Regions from separate parts of the Salinivibrio kushneri genome, predicted to be linked through region 3. Evidence: predicted binding sites of a transcription regulator. Region 3 holds the regulator's gene; each other region holds the start of a gene.

Region 1 (7,784 bases), on a different replicon from region 3:
AATCACACTGCACTGATGACGGTGCGACTCAAGCGCTAAAATCGCGAGCATGTCTTTAACGGGATAGTACAAGTAGGCGCCCTCGGTGGCATTCTTTCCTTTAGGGATCCACCATAAGCGCAGCAAGCCCAGTACATGATCGATACGCAAAGCCCCGCAATGGCGCATGTTGGCCCGCAACAACTCGATGTAGGCATGGTAACCGGTATGTTGTAGCGCTTGCGGATCAAATGGCGGTAAGCCCCAGTTTTGCCCCCGAGGTCCCAACACATCCGGCGGCGCACCAATGCTAGCATCCAGTACTAACGGTGAATTATCCGACCAGGTTTCGCTACCCGCATCAGACACCCCAACAGCAAGATCACGGTACAAGCCCAACGACATCCCCTGCTCTTCAGCAATGGCCTGTACTTCTTCCATTTGACCTTCGGCAATCCACTGTAAGTACATGTACAGCTGGATATCATCGCTATGCTGCTCGATAAATGCTTGCGTCGCGGCATTTTCATAGCGACGATATTTTTCAGGGAATACGGGCCAGCCCCAAGCATGAGGGTCTTCCGCGCGTAAATATTGATGCAAGGCATCAAAGGTGGCTTGCTGTTTTAAGCTCTCTCCACCTTTTTCTATGAAGTCTAAAAACGCAAGGCCACGTCGTGTCTGCTGCTGCAGCTCACGTTGCTTAAATTCTTGAAACAACAGAGGCAGTACGGCCATCTTTAGCGCAGCGACTTCACTATAATCGACCCAATGGGTGTCGCGCACTGCTTGCAGGCGACGCTGAAACTCGGCACTGCCCACTAATTGCTGCGCACGGGCGCTCAAACAAAACTCTCGAACGTTGCTCACATCAATATACAAAAGATTAAGCCAACGACGTGATGACGGACTATAAGGGCTCGCGGCTTCTGGGTTGGCAGGGAACAACGCATGAATGGGGTTAAGGCCGACAAAATCAGCCCCCCGCGAGGCCAGCTCACTAACCAATTGTTTCAGATCACCAAAATCACCAATTCCCCAGTTATGAGGAGTGCGTAATGTGTAGAGCTGAATACTCGGGCCCCACATTTTCTTGTGTCGATCCAATTCTGGCTGCTTATAACATTGGGTCGGCGCCATGATGAGTGTCATTTGGTACGGGGCTTTGCGCCGTTTACGTATCACGGACAATCGGTGATAGCCCCATGGAAGCGTGCAAGGCAGGCTAAACACCAGCGGGCCACCGTCACTGCGCTCATCGCGAACAATTTGCGACTGTAAATACCCTTCAAAGCACTCACCCTGTTCGGTTTCCAAACGCCAACTAAAGTCGCTTTCCCGCGCGCTGGTGCCTAAATGAAGCGCAATTTCAACCGGCTCATTCTCCTGCACCACTTGCACAGGGGCGAGCACATCCGCTTTGTGTTTTTTCTCCGCCGACGCCAATAACGCCTCGTCGCTTCGTGTGTCATAGCCAAGTGACGTTAATAAGTCATGTAAGGTACTGTCCGGCACGGCCGCTTCTGAGCCCCATGCACTGATATAGCGATCAGCGAGGTTGGCCATTTGTGCGACTGTCTTCAATGCAGATTCTTTCATCGCTTTCTCCGAGGGGTCTGCCCCCTTCTTTTATTGGGCACTATTGTTGTCATTATTGTTAGGTGGCAAGGCGCATTCCTTGCCACCGATAAGGTTGTTAACCCGTTATATTGCAATTAGCGTTTTACCGCCTCTAGCTGCCAAATGTTATTAACGTAATCGCGAATTGAGCGGTCTGAGCTAAATTTGCCCACTAAAGCGGTGTTCAAAATCGCTTTGCGTGCCCACTGCGACGCGTCACGGTAGTCACGGTCAATGTCATTGTGTGCCCGCACGTAATCGGCAAAGTCAGCCAAACACAGATACGGGTCACCGCTACCCATTACGCTGTCAAACACAGGACGTAGCGCTCCTGGCTGACCAGGTGTGAACGTTTCATCCAACAGACTATCCAAGGCGGCCTTCAATAGAGGCTGGCTGTGATAGACCGCTTCAGGCTGATAGCCTTTTTTGCGCAATGCCGTGACCCCATCGACATCAAGACCAAAGATATAGATGTTGTCGTCACCCACTTCTTCACGGATTTCCACGTTTGCGCCATCCATGGTGCCGATGGTGAGTGCGCCGTTGAGTGCCATTTTCATGTTACCCGTGCCAGACGCTTCTTTACCGGCCATAGAAATCTGTTCAGACACATCGGCAGCCGGAATAATGATTTCGGCCATGCTGACACGATAATCAGGAATGAAGACGACCTTAAGCTTGTCACCGACTCGTGGATCATTATTAATGGTTTCAGCGACTTTATTGATTGCATAGATGATCGATTTTGCTAATTCATAGCCAGGGGCTGCTTTCGCGGCAAAAAAGACCACTCGCGGTGCCATATCGAAATTCGGCTCATTGATAAGGCGCTGGTACAGCGAAATCACGTGCAACAGGTTAAGGTGCTGACGCTTATACTCATGCAGACGCTTAATTTGTACATCAAAAATCGCATCGGTATTTAGAGTGATATCGAGGTGCTCTTTGACCCATCCCGCCAAACGCTGCTTGTTGCGCTTTTTGACATCCATAAATGTCTTTTGAAAAGCAGTATCATTGGCGTATTGAGCAATCTGTTCGAGTTGCTCTAATTGCGCTGGCCACTGCTCACCAATTTTTTCACTGATCAAGTTGGACAAGTCAGGGTTACAGAACTTCAACCAGCGACGCGGTGTGATGCCATTGGTCACATTTTGAATGCGGCCTGGATATAGCGCGTCAAATTCAGGGAATAAATCACGCTTAACCAACTGAGAGTGCAAGGCCGCAACGCCATTCACCGCATAAGAGCCCACCACACATAGATTCGCCATACGCACCATGCGCTCACCTTTGTCGTCAATCACAGACAACACCTGCTTTTTCACCACATCGCCGGGCCATTTCGCTTCGACCTCTTGCATGAAGCGATGGTTAATCTCAAAAATGATCTCCATATGACGCGGTAGCAAGTTCGCAATTAACGCCTCACTCCAGGTTTCTAAGGCTTCGGGCAATAAGGTGTGATTGGTGTAAGCAAAGGTACGACTGGCGATGGACCACGCATCATCCCAAGCTAGCCGATAGTCATCCAGCAACACACGCATCAGTTCAGGAATAGCGATGGTGGGGTGAGTATCGTTCAACTGAATGGTTTCGTGCTCAGGCAGCGCAGCTAAAGGGTGGCCAGCGTCTAAATGGCGACGAAGAATATCCCCCACAGATGCTGCACTGTGGAAATACTGCTGCATCAAACGTAACGTTTTACCCGCATCGTGGTTATCGTTGGGGTACAAGACTTTGGTCAGGTTGCCCGCATCAATCATAGATTGCTGGGCGTGGGTATAGTCACCCGCGTTAAAGGCATCGAGAGCAAATGGTGTCAGTGCTCGACCTTCCCATAAGCGCAGTGGATAGACAGTATTGCTTTGATAGCCCACAATCGGCAGATCCCAAGGCATAGCTTGGATCTGCATGCTTGGCACCCACTGACGATACGTGTGCCCTGAGTCCTCAATCACCTCTACATGGCCATAAAAGCCAATGGTTTGGGCCAAGTCAGGGCGCACCACTTCCCACGGGTAACCTTCTGGCTCACGCCACGCATCCGGTGCTTCTTGTTGTGCGCCATCTTTAAATGATTGACGGAAAAGACCGTATTCATAGTGCAAGCCATAGCCGACGGCTGGATACTGTTGCGCGGCAAGCGAGTCCATAAAGCAAGCCGCTAAACGCCCCAAACCACCGTTACCTAAAGATGGATCGCGCTCTTGCTCGAGCAAGTCTGTCAGGCCAAATCCAAATTCACTGACTGCATCAGCAATGGCATCGTACAAACCCATGCTAATGAGGTTATTCCCGGTTAAACGGCCAATCAAAAATTCGAGGGATAAATAGTTAACACTTTTAGCTTGTTTGATTGCTTGATCGTTTTCAGTAGCCACCAAGTCAGCCGTCGTATGCTCGGCTAATGCACGACCTAACGCGAGATACCAATCGCGTAACTGCGCGGTATCTGGTGAATGACCTAGCTGGGTTAGGTGTTGAACCATACTGATTTTAAACGCACTTTTATCAAACGCATGTTGCTGTTTTGGTGTCATGTCGTAACTCTCGATAATGGAATGAAACCTTGATGGTTATTCATCCTGCCCAACCCGAGTACGGCAAACATCCTCCTACCTCGTTCCTATCAAAGGAGGAGGCCGCAGGGCGTAGAGAGCTAGGTCACATCTCAATAGTGAGCCGCTTCTCATCAAATCCATGAACTGCCCTTGTCTGAGTGATCTAAATCACGCAATGAAACAAAAAAAGCGCCACACCCGCTGTGAAAAACACAGCTTTCCTTTTGTAATTTTTGTGCGCTAACGCAAATTAAGCACTGATAAACAGAGATGGATGTGTACACCAACCATAAAACAAGCCACAAAAAAGACATTTAAGTGATCTGTGTCACACTAAAAAGGCGTAGACGCACCATTTCAGGGCATAAAGTCAGAGATCAGGGATAGATCATAGTTTGTGGATGGTGAGTTACATACACTGCTAGCAGGACAGAGGTGCGCACCAAAGAGGACGCACCGCATTTGTAGTGAAGGACAGTGTCTTATGTGGATCCCATCAAAGCTGACTCGGCCTGGGCGACTTTATAACGCAATATTACGCCCACGTGTGCTCGATATTTTACAACAAGCCCCCCACTATAAGCTGGTGCTGTTTCGCTCTCCGGCCGGTTATGGCAAAACCACCATGGCCGCGCAATGGCTCGCGGATCAACCCAATGTCGGCTGGTTTAGCATTGATGACAGTGATAACGACAGCTTTCGCTTCATTAACTACTTACTGCAAGCCTTGCACCAAGCGACCCAAGAAGGCTGCGCCAATACGATAAAACTGGCGGAGAAACGCCAATTCTCATCACTCCGTGCGCTGTTATCTGATGTCTTTGCTGAGTTGGCTGGATTTCATGCCACCAGCTATTTAGTACTGGATGACTATCAACTGATTGATAACGAAGAAATCCATGAAGCGATGCGCTTTTTCATCAAGCACATGCCAGAAAATCTCACTTTGGTGGTGACCTCGCGCGCTAACCCACCACTGGGCACCGCGAACTTGCGCGTGCGAGACTTGATGATTGAGATAGGCAACGAGCTACTCGCGTTCGATAACGAAGAGACAACCCGCTTTTTCAACCAACGTGTTGACGATGGCGTCGATGAATCCACAGCAAATGCCTTGTGCACCTATGTGGAGGGTTGGCCATCAGCCTTGCAGCTGATCGCCATTCAAGCGCAGCACCAAAAGCGCACACTGATGCAAAGCGCCGCGTCTTACGCAGGGTTTAACCATGCCCACCTTTGGGACTATTTGGCCGAAGAAGTGTTTGATTTGCTTGACGCTGAGACCCGTCAGTTTCTCATGAAAGTCTCCGTGTTAGAAATGTTCAATGATGAATTGGTTTTCGCCTTGACCGAGCGAGAAGATGCGCTGGGTATGCTTGAGTCACTCAATCGCTATGGGTTGTTTATCTATCCGCTTGAGGGGGACAACAACTGGTTCCGATTCCACCATTTATTTGCGGAGTTTCTGGCTCACGAACGTCAAGCCAGGATCCCCCACCAGCAACAAACCTTGCACCGGCACGCAGCACTGGCTTGGTTAAAGCTGCAGTCCCCTCATCAAGCCTTGCGCCACGCACGCTACGCCAAAGACGATGCATTGTTGGCTGATATACTCAATCAACACGGCTGGCGTATGTTTAATCGAGGCGAATTGTCCACGCTAGAAGCGGCGATTGCCAAGCTCAGTGATGAGCTTTTATATCAATACCCCAATTTAAGCTTACTGCGTGCTTGGTTAGCACAAAGCCAACATAGATATCACGAAGTTGGCGAGTTATTGGCAAGTGCCGAAAAGGCGTATCAAGTCCGGCAAATTCCACTGGATATTGACTACCAAGGCAATGCCAATGCCCTACTTGCCCAAGTAGCCATTAATGCCAATGAGCCTGAGCAGGCGATGCGGCTGGCAGAAAAAGCACTCGAGCAACTCGATAGCGCCAATTACCGTGGGCGTATTGTCGCGACCTCCGTGGTTGGCGAAGTCAACCATGTGCTCGGTGAACTGGATCGCGCTTTATCCATGATGCAACAAACCGAGAAGCTCGCGCGCCAGCATCAGGTATATCACCAAGCGCTTTGGGCAATTCTACAACAAAGTGAGATATTGCTTGCGCAAGGCTATGTGCAAGCAGCCTTTGAGTTGCTCGACAGCGCCGATCAACTCATTGAAGACCAGCAGTTACATCAAGTCCCTCTCCATGAATTTGCCTTGCGCCTTCGCGCACAAATACTGTGGTGCTGGAACCGTCTGGATGAAGCCGAAGCCTGTGCCTATAAAGGGCTGCAGGTTTTGGAAAATCAACCACCGAGCAAGCATTTGCACAGCTACTCCATGCTCGCACGTGTTGCCGTTAGCCGCGGCGAGTTAGATAAAGCGGCAAAAAGCATTGAGCACATTGAGCACCTTTTGCGCGAGTCTGTTTATCACGTTGATTGGACCGCCAATGCATCATTGTCGCTGTTGCTCTATTGGCAAGCCAAAAATGAACTCACCAACATGGACGAGTGGTTACATCAAGCTGTTCGCCCCACAACCGCCTGCAACCACTTTAGTCAACTTCAGTGGCGAAATATTGCCCGCGCACACCTGCATTTGGGTCAGTATGACCAAGCACGTCAAGCAGTTGATTTTCTGCGCCGCGAGGCCAACAGAGCCAATTTGGTGACGGATAAAAACCGCAATTTGATTGTAGAAGCCGTGCTCGCCAGCAAAGAACAAGAGGCAGAGTACGCCAAAAGCCTGTTGCAAGATGCGCTGATCTTAACCAATCAAACCGGGATGATGGGTAATTTTTTGATTGAGGGCGAAGCGCTCTCCCCGCTCCTGCATGCGTTAATTGAACAACACGCCCTCGGCGCCCTCGAGCGCCACCGTGCACAGCAACTCCTCAAGGAAATTGCCAGCCATCAGCGCTCGCGCTCCACCCACTTCGATGAAGCCTTCGTCGAAAAACTGGTCAAGCACCCGAACGTGCCAGAGCTCGTGCGAACCAGCTCCTTGACCCAACGTGAATGGCAAGTGCTCGGCTTGATTTATTCTGGGTTCAGTAACGAGCAAATTGCTCATGAACTTGATGTCGCCGGCACCACCATCAAAACCCATATTCGTAATCTTTACCAAAAGCTGAATATTGCAAACCGTAAAGAAGCGGTCGTCACCGCCGAAAACCTCCTTCAACTTATGGGTAACTAGTCAGCCATGCCTACGCCCCCAGACTTTTTGTGGGGGCGTAGTGACCCGTCACTCTCAGCCTACCTTTCGTGATATTTTGCTGAATTTCATCATCTTTTTTGTAATGACACGTTGAATTTTAACCCGATCACGCATGGTAGGTGTCGCCCTTCAGTATGCTGCGCCTCAGTATTGACACTTGAGGAACGATCAATGAAGCCCACTCACTCTTTATTCCCCGTTAGCGCGCCTGTCGCCGTCGCGGCCATCATGGCTTTAAATGGTTGTAATATCGATAGAGAAACCGATTTACCGCCACGAGAGGCGGGCACCAGCGATGCCAGTGTGCTATTTGCTGACGCCGATACCCTGCTCACTCATCAAACCAACGCCACCTCGCTCACTTTGTATTACTCCGCTGATGGCAGGATGCGCTATAACCCGGA
Region 2 (7,784 bases), 1.2 Mb from region 3:
AAAGCGGCGCAGCCACGGCTATTTGATTATTTGTTAAAACATCGCCATAAAAACAAAATCAAGCACCTGATCGATGTGGTGAACATGACACCTCTCGTGCATGTCTCTGGCATGTTCGGCACCGAGCGCGGCAACACAAGCTGGATTGTGCCCGTTGCTTGGCATCCTGATAACCCCAATGCCGTGATTACTGTCGATCTGGCCCGTGACCCGGCCCCTTTATTTGAATTGGATGCTGACGCACTGCGTGAACGCCTGTACACGCCACACCACGACCTCACGGAAGGACAATTACCGGCACCACTAAAACTGGTGCATATTAATAAATGTCCCGTGCTCGCGGATGCAAAAACATTGCGACCGGAGGATGCCGCCCGACTGGGTGTGAATCGCGAAGCCTGCTTACAGCACCTGAAAACATTGAAAGCAAGCCCTGAATTACGCGAAAAGCTTGTCGCTGTATTTGCCGATGCTAAGCCTTTCGACGATCAGGACGTGGATACGGCTCTGTATGCTGGCTTTTTCTCAAAAAGCGATCGCAGTGCGATGGATATCATCCGTGCACGCGATCCTGAAAATCTTGCCGCTCTGGATCTCAGCGTTGATGACTGGCGCATCAAGCCGCTGTTATTCCGTTATCGCGCGCGCAATTATCCGTGGACGCTCACCGAAGCCGAGCAAAAAAAGTGGTTTATGCATCGACGTGATTACTTTGAAACGCACCTTCCTGCCTATATGGATAACCTGCAGCATCTCGCTGAACAGCACCAAGCTGAGGAGGACAAGGTTCGCGTATTAAAAGCGATTTACCACTATGTTGAGTCACTGGTTGGCTAACACCGGCACGGTCGCTAAAGACGCATAGCCGATACACCGAACTGTCTAGAAGGCGACCAACCGTCACTCCGACCTTAGTCTACCTATCAGGTGGCTGAGGTGGACGGGTTTGGTCGCCTTTTATTTTTAACGTCATGTTTTTTAAGTCATTAACTAGCAACACTGACATGTTGTCTACTTTGTCCTACCAAAAAAAAGATAGCTTGACCAGTTGCAGTTCTGTGATTTGAGTCCACACTTTTAAAAAGGATGTTGTTTGGAGTGTGGGTAATGATGACAACAAAAGTAGATACGCGCTGTTACCGCTTTCCTGAGGTTGATTTTGAACCAGAAAGCCGTACGTTATATTGGTCTGATGACACGATGACGGTTCTCTCTTATGAAGAGTCTCGTTTACTCGAGATGCTTTGCTACTATGCCGGAGAGGTACTCTCGAGCCGCACATTATTCAAACAAGTGGCCTTGCCCGATAGCTCATTTGCCCAACATCAAAGTGTGGTGACATCATTAATGGCTAAATCCTACCGCAACGGCAAAAAATGCCTCCCGTTTGAGGTCGTCGGTGAGTTTGGTTTTCGTGTGTCTCTTCCACAGCAAACACTTGCCAAGCGTCCAGGACGGGCAGCAAACGCTACATCGCAGACACCCCCAGCGTCTTTAACGCATTCAGCCACCATTGAAGAATCATCGTTTAGTATTGCTAAACCACTTACGATCCTGGTCACGGCAGCGGCGGTCATTATTGGCATGACAGCATTACTGACCCAAGCTTAGCCTGTTTGATGCCCGTGGGTACCACGGGCGTGTCGTGTTAGCTCGTCGTTTTTGCTTTGTTCATTGGCCTTTAAAACCGAGAAAGAGATAATGCCACGCTGCTATTTATCGCTTCTGCTGTTTATCACGCTGCTGAGTCTCTCCGCACCTACCCGAGCCACTAATAACCAAACCTATGTTGCACACCTTGGCGAACTACCTGGTTTGATCAATTTGGATGGTAGCGGTGCGTTTGTTGATTTCGTCCGCTATCTGGATGAGCAAGACCCTCACACCCACATCACCATCGAAGTGTTTCCGATTCATAGAGCGATAAACAGTGTCGCACAAGGCCGAGCCGACTTTGGTTTGCCTGCCGTGCGCCCAACGCGGGAAGTGTCTACCTTGCCTTTCGCCTTTAGCGAGGTGTCATTTGGCCAGGTCACTCATGTCCTTTACACCAATAAAGCGGCCCCACTCTCGGTCAAAGAACTCTGGGCAACTCCCTCGCGCTATACCATTGAGGCAGTTCCCTACTATATGCCTTTTAAGGTGCAACGCTCGCACGGTATTAAACAATCTTTGTTACGCTTGGCAGCAGGAAGAATTGATGGCTTCGTTTGGGCGCAAGAGGAAGCTGACATGGCACTCAAAGAGCTAGGCTTAACCATGATCAAACGCGCGCACTTCGCTGACTTTGACGATGTCTTTATTATCCCTAAAGGCAAAGCGGGTCAGGAAATCAATGCGTATCTGACACGACTGATTACTCGCTTGCGTAACCAAGGGGATCTCGTGCATGAGTACCGTAAGGTGCATCGCCCCTATGTCGATTGGCAGCCATAAATCTCTCAACCGCATTTCGGCTCGCGGACGCCTGTGCCTACTCACACCACCATGATGGCCACATTCATCGGCATAAAAATATTGATGTCACTCTAACTTTCAGCAACAAGTGACTCTTTGCAAACTATGCGTGATTTCTCTCACACAATTATTCAAAAGGCTTCTCTACACTATCCTCCCGTTAACGATAAAGAAGAGATGCTATGCGAACCGCACTTACTGACGCACTGACACAATTGCCCGACGCACTGCAAAGTGTTGTCTCTGATTGGATAAATGACGCAAGCTTTGGTGCTACCTTCACACCAGAACAAGTGGCGCAAATGGAATCCGCCAGTGGCCTTAACGGCGCCGCTCTGCGTCTTGCTTTATTGCCTTTGGCGGCGGCCTATGCGGTTACCCCCATATCTCAGTTTAATGTTGGAGCGATTGTCCGTGATGAAAGCGGCACCTTGTATTTAGGCGCAAACATTGAATTCACTGGAGCGCAACTAGGACAAACGGTGCATGCCGAGCAATGCGCTATCAGCCATGCTTGGACAAAAGGGGCAAAACGCCTAACCGATATTACGATCAATTACAGCCCATGCGGTCACTGCCGGCAGTTCATGAATGAGCTCAATGGTGCTGAGTCCTTGATCATCCAGCTGCCACAATCCGATCCGAAAAGCTTGCACACCTATCTACCTGAGCCGTTTGGTCCTGCTGACTTGGGGATTGAGTCTCGCTTATTAACTGACGAATCCAATCAATTATCAACTGATGATATTGATATACCATTACTAAAAGCAGCCGCTGACGCCGCTAACCGCAGTCACGCGCCCTATTCAGGTAATTATAGCGGGGCAGCGGTTGAAACCAATGACGGCAAGTTTTTCTCTGGCATGTATGCCGAGAACGCGGCTTTTAACCCAAGCCTTCCTCCTCTTCAGGTTGCATTAATTGCTGTCAATATGGCGGGCTACCATTGGACAGACATTCGCTCTGTTGCACTGGCCGAAATGGCAAGCAGCACGGTAAGTCACCTTGCCGATACACAGGCGACCCTGGATGCCATTGACCCGGATATCCCCCTCGTCTACTCAACACGCTAACCCCTTCCTTATTTATCCGACCCTCGGGGGATTTCAGGTCGCCCTGGGGTCGGATTTACGCTACTATCCGTGCGTCTTTTTTCGGATAGTCATGGCAATGAAACAGATTCATAACCCACTCCAAGGCGCAGCCTGGATGCTGACCGCAGGCCTGTGTTTTGCCCTCGTTAACAGCCTGTCTCAGTACGTTAGTTTTAAAATGGGCTTACCCTCTACCACGGTTGCCTTCATTCAATACGCCATCGCCCTGGTTGCGATGATCCCTTGGTTGAAACAACTCGGGATCCGTCAAGCACTCAAAACCCAACACCTTGGTCAGCATTGTTTGCGGGTGTTTATCTCCGTGATTGGCATTCAACTGTGGCTATGGGCGCTGGCCTACCCAGTGCCCATTTGGCAAGGGATTGCGCTATTAATGACCTCTCCGCTCTTTGCCACGGTCGGCTCGGGGTTATTTCTCCGTGAACGGGTCGGCATCGCACGCGGTCTTGCGACGCTCGCTGGGTTTTGCGGCGCCATGATTATCCTCGAGCCATGGTCAAATGGGTTTACCTGGGCCACCTTATTACCGGTGGGCGCGGCGTTTTTCTGGGCTACCTACTCACTCATGGTAAAGCGTTTATCCTCTTATGATCCGCCCACCACCATGGTGGTCTATCTGCTCTTGTTGATCACGCCCTTTAATTTGCTGCTCGCCGTGCCCGATTGGACGTTCCCCCAGACATCAACCGCGTGGTGGATGTTGTTTGGCGCCGGCATACTTACCGCCCTCGCCCAGTGGGCCATTGCCAAGGCATATGCCGTTTCTGATGCGTCTTTTGTGCAGCCTTTTGATCACGCAAAACTCCCTCTTAACGTCCTCTTCGGTTGGCTGGTGTTTAGCTGGGTTCCACCCGGTCGACTGTGGTTAGGGGCGGGTATTATTATTGCGGCGGTCTTTTTTATCACCCACTGGGAATCACGCCAATACGCACAGGCACAAAACAAGCTCGCGTAATCGGTTTTCTTGTTTCTACGTCCACTTGTCCACTAGCGCTACTGCTTACTCAGTCAAAGCGCTTGCTACGTCAAAGAAAAGGGGCCGTCAAGGCCCCTTAGCACTCTCTCAACCACATCGGCCACTATGAAGCCGCCGCTTTGATTAACCACACTTGTTCGCCACGCTCGCCATCAGGTTCCGTGTGGGTTTCGAGCAAGCTGATGTCTAACCCTTGGAACGCCTCTTCTACCACTGACGCATCGATGGAAAATGGCGGCGTGTTATCCGTTTGAGGATAAAACAAGGTGATCAGCAGCAAACGTCCTCCAGGTGCAAGCAAAGTTCGAATATGACTGACATACTGCGCGCGCATAGCAGGAGGCATAGCAACCAAGGCGGCGCGATCATAAATCAATGGCATGGGACTTAGGCGCGCGGTAAAGAAATCGCCATTAATCAGCTCCAGCTCATCAAAACAATAATGGATATGTCCTGACGGCGCGCGATAAACCTGCGGGGTATATAAGTTTTCCGAGAAAAAGGCACGCACGGCGATCTCACTAAGCTCGACGCCAATCACATGCTGGTGTTTTTCAGCAAGCCAGTTGAGATCTATCGATTTACCGCAAAGAGGCACCAAAACGGGTTCGTCACTTTGTGGAGCCAGTGACGACCAGTGGCGGATAAGCATCGGGTGTACGGTATCGCGGTGAAAGCCTATTTGATTTTCTGCCCAGCGCTGATGCCAGAACTCTTGTTCCATGCTCTCTCCAAGGTGATGAAAACCGTGATTTTAGCAAGTTATTTCCCCAAACTCATTAACGTCGCGATTAAGGGTCTTGTCTTATATTGTCGATCCTGATCACAAACTAACCACTGAGTGACTTGCGAGTGACGCCACAAAACATTACTGTTTAAACATACAGTATTGATTATATATACAGGTGTTTTATGTACGTGACGTCCAATGTGTCAAATCAAGCTAAGGTTCAGTATCCCGCGCGTGTCACGCCATCGTCTTGCTATCATGCAGCTTTTGCCGTCGCAACACAGGTAAACGCGCACTGGCAGGCAACCTTACGCGCGATTGCACTGCAAGCACGCCAGCCCAAGTGGGTCACGATCATTAATCCACCTCGCGCTTTAAATGCAGCACAGCTTAGCCTGTGGGGCATCAATGCAAATCAGGTACGAGTGGTCCATCGTCAAGCAGGGTACGATGATGAAGCGCTGATTGACGCAGCGTTAGCCGCTGACACGTCGTGTGCCATTATCGCCTTTACCCCAACAGACAAGCCGTTCAATTACTGCGAGCAAAACAAACAAGGGATCGCGCGCATCGATCCCGCCTTTATCCAGCGTCACTAGTTCACGCAGTATCAATAAGTCGGGCTTACGGGTGGCTGGGCTGAGGCTTTAGGATAGCGTTAGTCGAACCCATTCACGGTTCTCATTACTGTACTCAATTTGCGCATCGGTTTGCTGGCTAATCGCTTCCATTTGCCGATATTCAAGGGCATAAGGCATTAAAATGGTTAGCTCTTCAATTCCTGTTTGACGCGCAAGGCGTGCGAGCTGCACCAAATTGGCCGTATCGGTGTTACGCACCGACATCACACGAGTGGCTTGCTGATAAAGCTTTTCTTGTGCAGAGAGAGGTTGGCTTCCATCACTGGCTTGGTGTTCAAGCACAGTGTTAAACACAGGTAATAGGCTGCGAAAAATATCGGTAAACGTCCAGTTTGGTTGCTGACTCTCACACAAAAAGTGGGTGTAGTCGAACACGACTTCGGTGGGCGCTTTCAGCTGGGTTGACAGCACATCCATGGCTTACCTCCAGACAGAAAATGAAATAGACACTCCTACTATAGGCAGTTTTAAACGTATGTCTGGAAGAACGTACAGTATTTTGCGCTTGATCATGCTTTAGCTAAGGGAATGCGCAATAAAGACAAACTTCATTAACACAATAAAAACAACTAGTTGATATTAGAAAAAATTGTTTACTCTTACATCACAAGGCGGGAAGAAAATCAGACAAAACGATTGCTGAGTCGAGTGAACATCCGCTTACGCATCAAATACCATCATCAAACACGTAAGCGGATGCGCAAAGGGATCAGCAAGCTTTGTAAATCACCTTGTTGGCGGCGACTTGAACACGCTCAACGGCGCCTTCTTCAGTCAGCTTTTTCAAAGCACCTGTTGCCCAAGAAGCTGCTTTGGTGTCTTCTTGACCAGCCGCAAGGCCAATCCCTTTAGGGTTAATTCCTTCAGGGTTTGCTTGAACAATCTCTAAAATCTGCTGCTGTTTTGGCGTCAGTGAAGACGCTGAGTTGGCAGTAGATACCTTAGGCGATGTTTCTACCGCAGGTTTTGCAGGCGCAACCGGCTTGGATTTAACCGGACGCTGACGCGCTGGCGATGATGCCTTAACACGCTTGTTGAGTTTAAGTTGTACCTTACGCTTGTGAGAGATTTTCATTCAATCATCCTACTCCGAAGCACTACGTTCAGGCGCGCTGAATGCAGCGGGTGAAAAACAAAGCGCGTGTTATACCAAATTTCTGCTCGCTTTTGTAGGTAACGGCCCCCCAATAGACGCAAAGATCGTGATATTCAGCGATAAATGTTTACTAATTCAGTAATTATTAGGCAAACTAATCAGACACATTGCACGTATATTAGTCTTCCAAAGATATCGAATAGGCGTGAGTAGTCATCTTTCTCTCGCCATTGGAGTGGATGCTCATGGATGCCTTGAAAACGATCAAAATCTACCCGCCTCAGTTTGAAGCTGCACGTTGGAGTATGTTGGCGGCGATGGCAGTCGCCTTCGGCTTGATCTGTTTTTTTCTCGTCCAACCCACCCTGTCGATCGGTCAAGGCTTGCTAGGGCTGATTGCTATTATCGCCATTTTTTATGCAATTAATCAGTTACTTCAACGCGCTCAGCTATCTTTTTCTCTGTCATTCATGCATTTACAACACCATAGCTTTCGTGGTGGCTGGGCGCTGAAGTGGCGAAATATTGAAGCCATTGGCATTCCGCACCTCCACCAGCAAGGGTTAGGTGAACCACTTCCATGGGTTGGTATTAAGATTAAGCGTTACGATGCCCTCTTGGACAGCATCAGCTTACGAATGGTCACCCACATTGTTATGACGCAACGTGCACTGCTCATTACTGCGTATCGGCGAGGCGATCACAAACCCAGCAAACCGCTGGAAGATATGATGTTTGATGACACCCCCTATAGAGGGAAAAATGGTGT
Region 3 (7,784 bases):
GGCGGAAAAAACACTGGGGTATTGGTTAGAGGCAGGGCTGCCGCATGGCCTTATCAATCTGGTACAAGGTGGCCGTAATACCGGCGAGGCTTTAGCACAAGCCCGAGGCATTGATGGCTTATTGTTTACCGGTAGCGCCAATACCGGCCATATCCTCCACCGCCAATTCGCGGGTCAGCCCGATAAGATGCTGGCACTGGAAATGGGGGGAAATAATCCCTTGGTGGTCAGTGATCAGTTTGGTGATTTAGAAGCCACCGTCTATACCATCATTCAGTCAGCGTATCTTAGCGCCGGTCAACGTTGCACCTGTGCACGCCGCCTGCTGCTGCCTGAAGGAGAAGTGGGTGACAAGATCTTGACGCGCCTAGCACAATGGACAAAAACCGTGCGAGTTGGCGGCCAGTTTGATGATCCGGCGCCGTTTATGGGCGCACAGATCTCAGTGGCGGCAGCAGAGGGTATTCTGGCCACACAGCAAAAGCTTGTTGATCTGGGCGCGAAGCCAGTGATTGAGTGTGAACATCAGCATGACGCGGTGATCTCGCCAGGGATCTTGGATGTCAGTGGTATTCAAGACTTACCGGATGAAGAGTATTTTGGTCCGCTTCTGCAAGTGCAGCGTTACCAGGATATGGCCGATGCGGTCACCAAAGCCAATGACACCCGCTATGGGTTGTCTGCCGGACTTATCAGTGAAGACGATGGTGAATGGCAGTACTTCCTTGACCATATTCGTGCAGGGATTGTTAACCGCAATCGCCAATTGACGGGCGCTAGCGGTGACGCGCCATTTGGTGGGCCGGGTGCCTCGGGGAACTTACGCCCCAGCGCTTACTATGCAGCGGATTATTGCGCTTATCCGATGGCGTCAATGGAAGGGGAGCAGGTGGTACTGCCCGAAACGTTCGCCCCCGGCATTCCGAATCAACAGGACTAAGGAGAGCAACATGGACAGTGGCCAAGCGTTATTCGACAAACTGTGGCAGGACTACATCAACCGTCTGTGCCCTTCGGCACATAAGGTGCATGCCTTATTAGAGGAAGGGCAACCTTTGATCAATGATCATATTGCCTTACGGACATTTGGTTTACCTAAGGTTGGGCTAAAGGTACTTGCGCGTCCATTTCTCGCCTTGGGGTATCAGCAAAAAGGTGACTATACCTTTGAAGCGAAAAAGCTCAACGCCTGCCATTTTGAGCATCCCGATCCTTTGATGCCAAAAGTTTTTATCAGTGAGTTGATGGTCGAGCAATGCTCGCCAACGCTTCAGGCGATTGTCGAGAAGCTGGTGGCGCAGGTCGATGAATCGTCACTAACAGGCAGTGATTTTCTCCATCAGGGGCGTCTATGGGATGTTGATTGGGCGACCTATCAAACCCTTGCCGAAGAGAGTGAATATGCGTCTTGGGTGGCGGCACACGGTTATGGTGCGAACCATTTTACCGTGAGCGTGAATCAGCTGAATGCGCATGATGATTGCCTCTCGGTGAACAACCGATTGCGCGACAATGGCTTTGCGATTAACGAGTCAGGTGGAGAAGTCAAAGGGGATGCATCAGTGTATTTGGAGCAATCCTCCACCATGGCGGATCGCGTACCGGTTGCTTTTTCTGATGACACGCAAACCATCCCGGGTGGATTTTATGAGTTTGCTAAGCGTTATGTCCTGCCCAATGGTGAGCTCTACCAAGGTTTTGTGGCTGCCTCGGCAGATAAAATCTTTGAAAGCACCCACTAGTTATTCGTCCTTGCCCGAATACGGGTCGACGTCATATGAAAGGGAGCGTGTGATACGCTCCCTTTTTTATCGTCTATTGGGCCTCGATGTCGAGCCAAAACGTGTCTGGAATCGCTTGTGTTTCGTTGCTTAAATGTGGGTTATCAACTCGGATTACGGTGCGTTCACTAATGTTTGCCTTTTCAAAGGTTTCCTTAACTAAAGGCGCATTATTGAAAAACTCGATAAATGATCCGTCTTGATACGCCGCTTCAAAAGCGCGATTTAACATCTCGGCGACGTCAGCATGTTGCGGAGACACAAACAGGAACATCGGGAAGCGATAGATCAGCATCAGGTGTGGGTCAACTAACAGATTACCGTATTGCGGCCGCTCGGCTAATTCACTAAAAGGCTCAATCAAGGCACGAGGGAAGAGATCGGCACGACCCGTATCAACCACTTTAAAAATGTTTTCAAAGCTCGATATTTCACGTACGCGAAATCCCGCAGAGTTAAGCACTTTGACGTCGGCCCAGCCTTGTCCCTGAGTCATCGTAAGAGACTGCAAATCACCCGCGCTATTTATCTGAGCGAGTTGGGGCTCAGTGGCTTGGTTGGTAATAAACAGGCGATGGCCGAGTAAACCACGAAACACGGGATAGCGAATGGGGATCAGTTCCGATTCCAGTGTACGGTCGGCACCAAGCCAGTCGACAGTGAGCTTGCCTTGCTTGAGCATCTCCACTTTACGAGACTGAGAGCCAATTTGGCCGTCAAAGGCTTGTAAGGTGACAGATTCTCCCGATTTTTCAGCAAGAAATTCAATCAGCTCAATGGCATAGAGGTCAAGCGCTGAGCCAGCGCGTGGCTCGGGGTGTACAATCGTGGTATTGGATGCGGCATGGACTGAAAACACAGAGAGCGCGAGGGCGGTGAGGGCAGTTATCACTTTTTTCATAAACGATACCTTGTTAATTTAGTGTTAACAACATCGTTTTGAGTTTAGAAGCTATCCGCGTGCTTGCCAGAAAGTGGAGATAAAAAAACCGACGCCAGGGCGTCGGTTGGTGATACAGAGAGCGGCGCAATTAGCGTGTGCCGTATACCACGATGGTTTTACCGTGTGCGGAAATGAGGTTTTGCTCTTCCAGCATTTTTAGAATACGTCCCACGGTTTCACGCGAACAGCCGACAATTTGGCCAATTTCCTGACGGGTGATCTTAATTTGCATACCGTCAGGGTGTGTCATGGCATCTGGCTGCTTCGCCAAGTTCAACAAGGTTTGCGCAATGCGCCCTGTGACGTCCAGGAAGGCGAGATCCCCTACCTTTTGGCTAGTTACCTGCAAACGACGCGCCATTTGTGAAGACAGGCGCATTAAGATGTCAGGGTTAACTTGGATGAGCTGGCGGAACTTCTTAAATGAAATTTCTGCCACTTCACACGGTGATTTAGCGCGAACCCAAGCAGTGCGCTCTTGGTCTTCTTCGAAAAGCCCGAGCTCACCGATGAAGTCACCTTGGTTAAGGTAAGACAGGATCATTTCCTTGCCTTCTTCATCTTTGATCAGTACGGCCACAGACCCTTTCACGATGTAATACAAGGTCTCCGCCTTCTCACCTGCATGGATAAGCGTGCTTTTAGACGGATACTTATGAATATGACAATGTGAAAGGAACCACTCGAGTGTAGGGTCTGTTTGAGGTTTTCCTGGAACCATATAACTTATTTCCTCTGCATGTGTTGCCCGGCAACAACGTCCTATCTTTGTCTGAGGGGTAACCCATCAGATCATTGCACAGAATACGAAGTCTGAACGCGGGCTACAAGCTCACTGTATGTTAACAAGAGTGTATCTTTTTTTGTTGGTGATTTCTTGATTTTGATCTAGGCCAACCGCCTAAAAATCTGGCAAAAACGTGGCTAAGATCACGGCTTGAGAAGTAATACATCATGGATGCGCTACGCCTTAGCCAATCTTGCCTTTTTCTATCAATTGTTGGATCAATGGACGGATAATCAATTCCATCGCAAAGCCCATTTTTCCCCCAGGCACCACTAAGGTGTTATGCCGTGACATAAACGACCCAGTGATCATCTGCAACAGGTAGGGGAAGTCGACATTTTTCATCCCACGAAAGCGGATCACCACAAAGCTCTCGTCCAAAGACGGGATCCCTTTGGCATTTAATGGGTTTGAGGTATCTACCGTGGGAACGCGTTGAAAATTGATATGGGTGCGAGAAAATTGCGGAGTGATATAGTGCAAGTAATCATCCATTGAGCGCACAATTGAGTCGGTCACCGCTTCACGAGAGTGACCTCTATCGCGCGTATCGCGGACAAATTTTTGAATCCACTCTAAGTTGACGATGGGCACCATACCTATCAAGAGGTCGACGTGTTGCGCAACATTGACGTCACCGTCGACCACCCCACCGTGCAATCCCTCGTAAAACAATACATTGGTATTGTCGGCCAAGTCTTGCCATGGTGTGAAGGTACCAGGCATTTGGTTATAGGGCACCGCTTCATCAAAGGTATGTAAATAGCGACGGTATTTTCCCGTGCCTTGGTCGCCATACTCACGAAAAAACTGCTCTAGTCGAGGGAAGTCGTTGGCGGTGGGGCCAAAGTAGCTGATATGCTTGCCTTGTTCACGCGCTTTACGGATCTCCACGTCCATTTCGGGACGAGTAAAACGGTGAAAGCTGTCCCCTTCTAGCCAGGCCGCTTTGATGTTCATCATCTGGAACATCTTACGGAAGGCCTCCGAGGTAGTGGTGGTACCGGCTCCTGACGAGCCGGTAACCGCAATAATTGGATGTTTAGCCGACATGACGCGCCCTGTCATTCAGTCTGAATTTGTATCGCGATACGGCGTGTACTGCGATGCTAAGAGCCGAGTGCTGCTTTACGACGAATATCCACTGTCTCGTGCAACTCGGAATACACAATCACGGCGTCTCCGGATTGTAATTGTTGGCGAACATCATCAACTTTTTGTGCAAAGCTGACTTCTTGCTCACCATAATCGGTTCCTTCCCGTAATACAAAGTGCTCAATTAACGCTGTCAGTGTTTCGTCGGGAATCGACTGCCATGGAACCATCATACTACATCACCTTTTATTTATCTCAGGATGGCACGCGAGGGTGCGTGATGCGAATGTTGTGAATTGGCTCGCATTTTACCCGATCATACCAGTAAATGCAGTGGTTCTCTTTGATTCCTTTGATGGCACTAACGTGCCGTCTTGCTCAGTGACTCATGCGGCAAATAAGACGCTAACCAGCCGGGCACCGCTTGCTCAAGCCACAACTGAGGTTGGCGCCAGCTTCCCGTGACAAAACCAACATGGCCGCCATGCTCTGTGAGTTGGTAGTCGATATTGGCGGGTAAGGGGGACGTTGGGATCACCGCGTCGGTCATAAACGGGTCGTCTTTGGCATGAATGATGGCCAGCGGTGTCTTAATGGCATTAAGCACGGAAAGGCCGCTGCAGGCACGGTAATAATGGTGTGCATCGTCAAAGCCATGAAGCGGGGCAGTGACAGTTTGGTCGAACTCAAACAACGTATTGATCGTTGGGCGTTCTCCCGCATGCCACCGGCCGACTTGCTGATGACGGGTCAGCTTTTCAGCAAGGGTTTGTCGCATCGAGCGCAACAAATAGGCTTGATAAACACGGGAAAACCCTTTCTGGATACGCATCGAGCACGCGGCTAGGTCAAGTGGGGGTGACACTGCGCAACCACAGGTCACGATGGGATCATCGTGATAGTCCGCCAGATAACGTACCAGCATGTTTCCCCCTAAGGAAACCCCGACCGCGCCAATTTGACTCTCTGGATAGGTCTCACGCAAATAGGTTAAGAAGGCACGTGCGTCTTGGGTTTCTCCAGAGTGATAGGTCCGCGCGGCACGATTAAGGCGGCCACTGCAGCTGCGAAAGTGCATCACTACGCCGCACCAACCTTGACGTTGGAACGCGGCGAGCAAGCCGTTGGCATACGGGCTGTCGAAACTGCCGGCTAAGCCATGGAATAAAACAACAATCGGCTGCCCAGGTTGCGGTTGATGTGTCCAGGCCAAATCAACAAAATCGCCATCGGGCAGATCAAATTGCTGCCAGCGAGGGGTGAAAAGCGGGGCACGACGCAGAAAGCGAGGCAACAAGGTTTGTAGGTGCGCATTCCGTGCACTGGGAATGGGTCTAAACGGTGTCATCATGGTTACTTCCCTCTTCCTCGGCGGGCGTCACCCTCAGTGATGTATATAGGTTGCGTGCTGATGGTGACAGCTGACGGCAATAGTAGGCGAGAGGAGAGGCGGTATCCGTGAGCCAGGTTTGACGATTTAGGGCCTCGACTAAATCCTGCTGTTGGAATTTTTCTAAGCTGAGCTCAAAGTTAAGCATTTTTTTGTACTGTCCACTGCCGACCCGCGGCTTCAAATCTCGCCGCAGGTGACGATAGGCAATAAGCAAATGCTCCGATCGGCTCAACGCGTGTTTGAGTTGGCTCAGGCTCTCGGGGGCAAGGCCGTAGCCATGTTGCTCAATCCAGGCGAGCAACAAGGCAAGGTTGACGTTACCTTGGTGCTCGTCTTGGAGCTTGAGGCAGGCTTGTTTCACCTCTGGCTTGCCATAATGATGTAAACAAAACTGCCACAGGTCGGCGGGGTTCGCCATCCCAGGGGTTAGCTTTGAGTGAATGTCGCCTCCAGGGCTTCCAGCTCTTCTTGTCGCTCCATCCATTCTTGTTCCACCTCTTCGAGCGTCGATTTGGCATCCGCTTGACGTTGCAATTGCGCCGTGAGTCGCGCTTTGTTATCACTGTGATAAATCTCAGGATCCGCCAACTGGCTTTCCGCGTCACTGATAATGGCAGAGAGTTGTTCTATCTGTGTGTCGAGATTGTCAATTTTTTTCCGCAAAGGCGCCGTTTGCTTGCGTAATTCGGCATCGCGGCGTTTTTGCGCTTTGCGATCCACTTGGGTTTGTTGCGGTGCTGTTTTCTCCGCGGCCGCTTGTTTTTTGCTCTCAGCGCGATCAGCACGCTGTTGATCGGTCAGCCAGCGATGATAATCGTTCAAGTCTCCATCAAAGGGTAGCACTGCGCCATTGTCGACCAAGTACAAGTCATCGGTAGTGGCGCGCAGCAAAAAGCGATCGTGACTGACAATCACCATCGCGCCCTCGTAGGACTGTAAAGCCAGCGTTAATGCTTGGCGCATATCCAGGTCAAGGTGGTTAGTGGGCTCATCGAGTAGCAGTAGGTTCGGTTTTTGCCACACCAGCAAAGCGAGCACCAAGCGGGCTTTTTCGCCTCCAGAAAAGGGGCCGATGGGCTCGAGCGCCTTGTCGCCTTGAAAGCCAAACCGGCCGAGAAAATCACGCAAGGTTTGCTCAGCAGTGGTAGGGGCTAACCGGTTTAGGTGCTGAAGTGGCGTATCGTCGATCCGCAACGTATCAAGTTGGTGTTGGGCAAAATAGCCAATTTTCACCCCTTGTGAATAGGTTAATTCACCGGCCATGGCGGGTAGGCTACCCGCGAGCAGTTTAATCAGGGTTGATTTACCCGCACCATTGCGCCCTAGTAAGCCAATGCGCGCCCCCGGCACCAGGTTAAGGCGAATGTTTTCAATAATGGGGGTCTTATCATAACCAGCCGCCACCTTGTCCATCATCAAAATCGGTGTGGGTAAGGCATCCGGGGTGAAGAAGGTAAAACTAAATGGGTTATCGTATTGCGCGGGCAATACCTTCTCCATCCGCTCAAGGGCTTTAATCCGACTTTGCGCTTGACGGGCTTTGGTCGCTTTGTAGCGAAAGCGATCAATATACGATTGCATGTGGTTAATTTGCTTTTGTTGCTTTTCGTACTGCGCCTGTTGTTGAGCCAATTTTTGCGCGCGCATTTGTTCAAAGTCGGAATAATTACCCGTATATTCATTAAGCTGTTGGTGCTCAATATGAATAATACGGTTGACGACAGGATCCAAAAAGTCCCGGTCGTGAGAGATCAACACCAAGGTCCCTGGATATTGCTGTAGCCA

What was found. Region 3 encodes CRP, which controls carbon source genes, mostly activating them, when cyclic AMP is high. Its sites were predicted from a motif close to TGTGANNNNNNTCACA; they were not measured.
Region 1: the regulator CRP is predicted to act here: its motif matches at 4,259-4,274, upstream of N8M53_RS15240 (glycogen/starch/alpha-glucan phosphorylase).
Region 2: the regulator CRP is predicted to act here: its motif matches at 2,566-2,581, upstream of cdd (cytidine deaminase).

What each region holds. Positions count from the first base shown of each region.
Region 1 covers NZ_CP114589.1:532,132-539,915, reverse strand. The annotation lists gene malQ (4-alpha-glucanotransferase) at 1-1,578, opposite strand, end outside; gene N8M53_RS15240 (glycogen/starch/alpha-glucan phosphorylase) at 1,695-4,145, opposite strand; gene malT (HTH-type transcriptional regulator MalT) at 4,651-7,359, shown strand; gene pulA (pullulanase-type alpha-1,6-glucosidase) at 7,552-7,784, shown strand, end outside.
Region 2 covers NZ_CP114588.1:1,470,765-1,478,548, forward strand. The annotation lists gene sbcB (exodeoxyribonuclease I) at 1-837, shown strand, start outside; gene N8M53_RS06940 (hypothetical protein) at 1,108-1,611, shown strand; gene N8M53_RS06945 (ABC transporter substrate-binding protein) at 1,702-2,436, shown strand; gene cdd (cytidine deaminase) at 2,640-3,530, shown strand; gene N8M53_RS06955 (DMT family transporter) at 3,628-4,527, shown strand; gene N8M53_RS06960 (thiopurine S-methyltransferase) at 4,652-5,272, opposite strand; gene N8M53_RS06965 (hypothetical protein) at 5,461-5,877, shown strand; gene N8M53_RS06970 (transporter) at 5,926-6,336, opposite strand; gene N8M53_RS06975 (MarR family transcriptional regulator) at 6,629-6,994, opposite strand; gene N8M53_RS06980 (DUF2982 domain-containing protein) at 7,261-7,784, shown strand, end outside.
Region 3 covers NZ_CP114588.1:230,079-237,862, forward strand. The annotation lists gene astD (succinylglutamate-semialdehyde dehydrogenase) at 1-940, shown strand, start outside; gene N8M53_RS01115 (DUF1338 domain-containing protein) at 951-1,742, shown strand; gene N8M53_RS01120 (hypothetical protein) at 1,816-2,682, opposite strand; gene crp (cAMP-activated global transcriptional regulator CRP) at 2,813-3,445, opposite strand; gene N8M53_RS01130 (phosphoribulokinase) at 3,695-4,564, opposite strand; gene N8M53_RS01135 (YheU family protein) at 4,621-4,839, opposite strand; gene N8M53_RS01140 (hydrolase) at 4,968-5,957, opposite strand; gene N8M53_RS01145 (TIGR02444 family protein) at 5,941-6,417, opposite strand; gene N8M53_RS01150 (ABC transporter ATP-binding protein) at 6,426-7,784, opposite strand, start outside.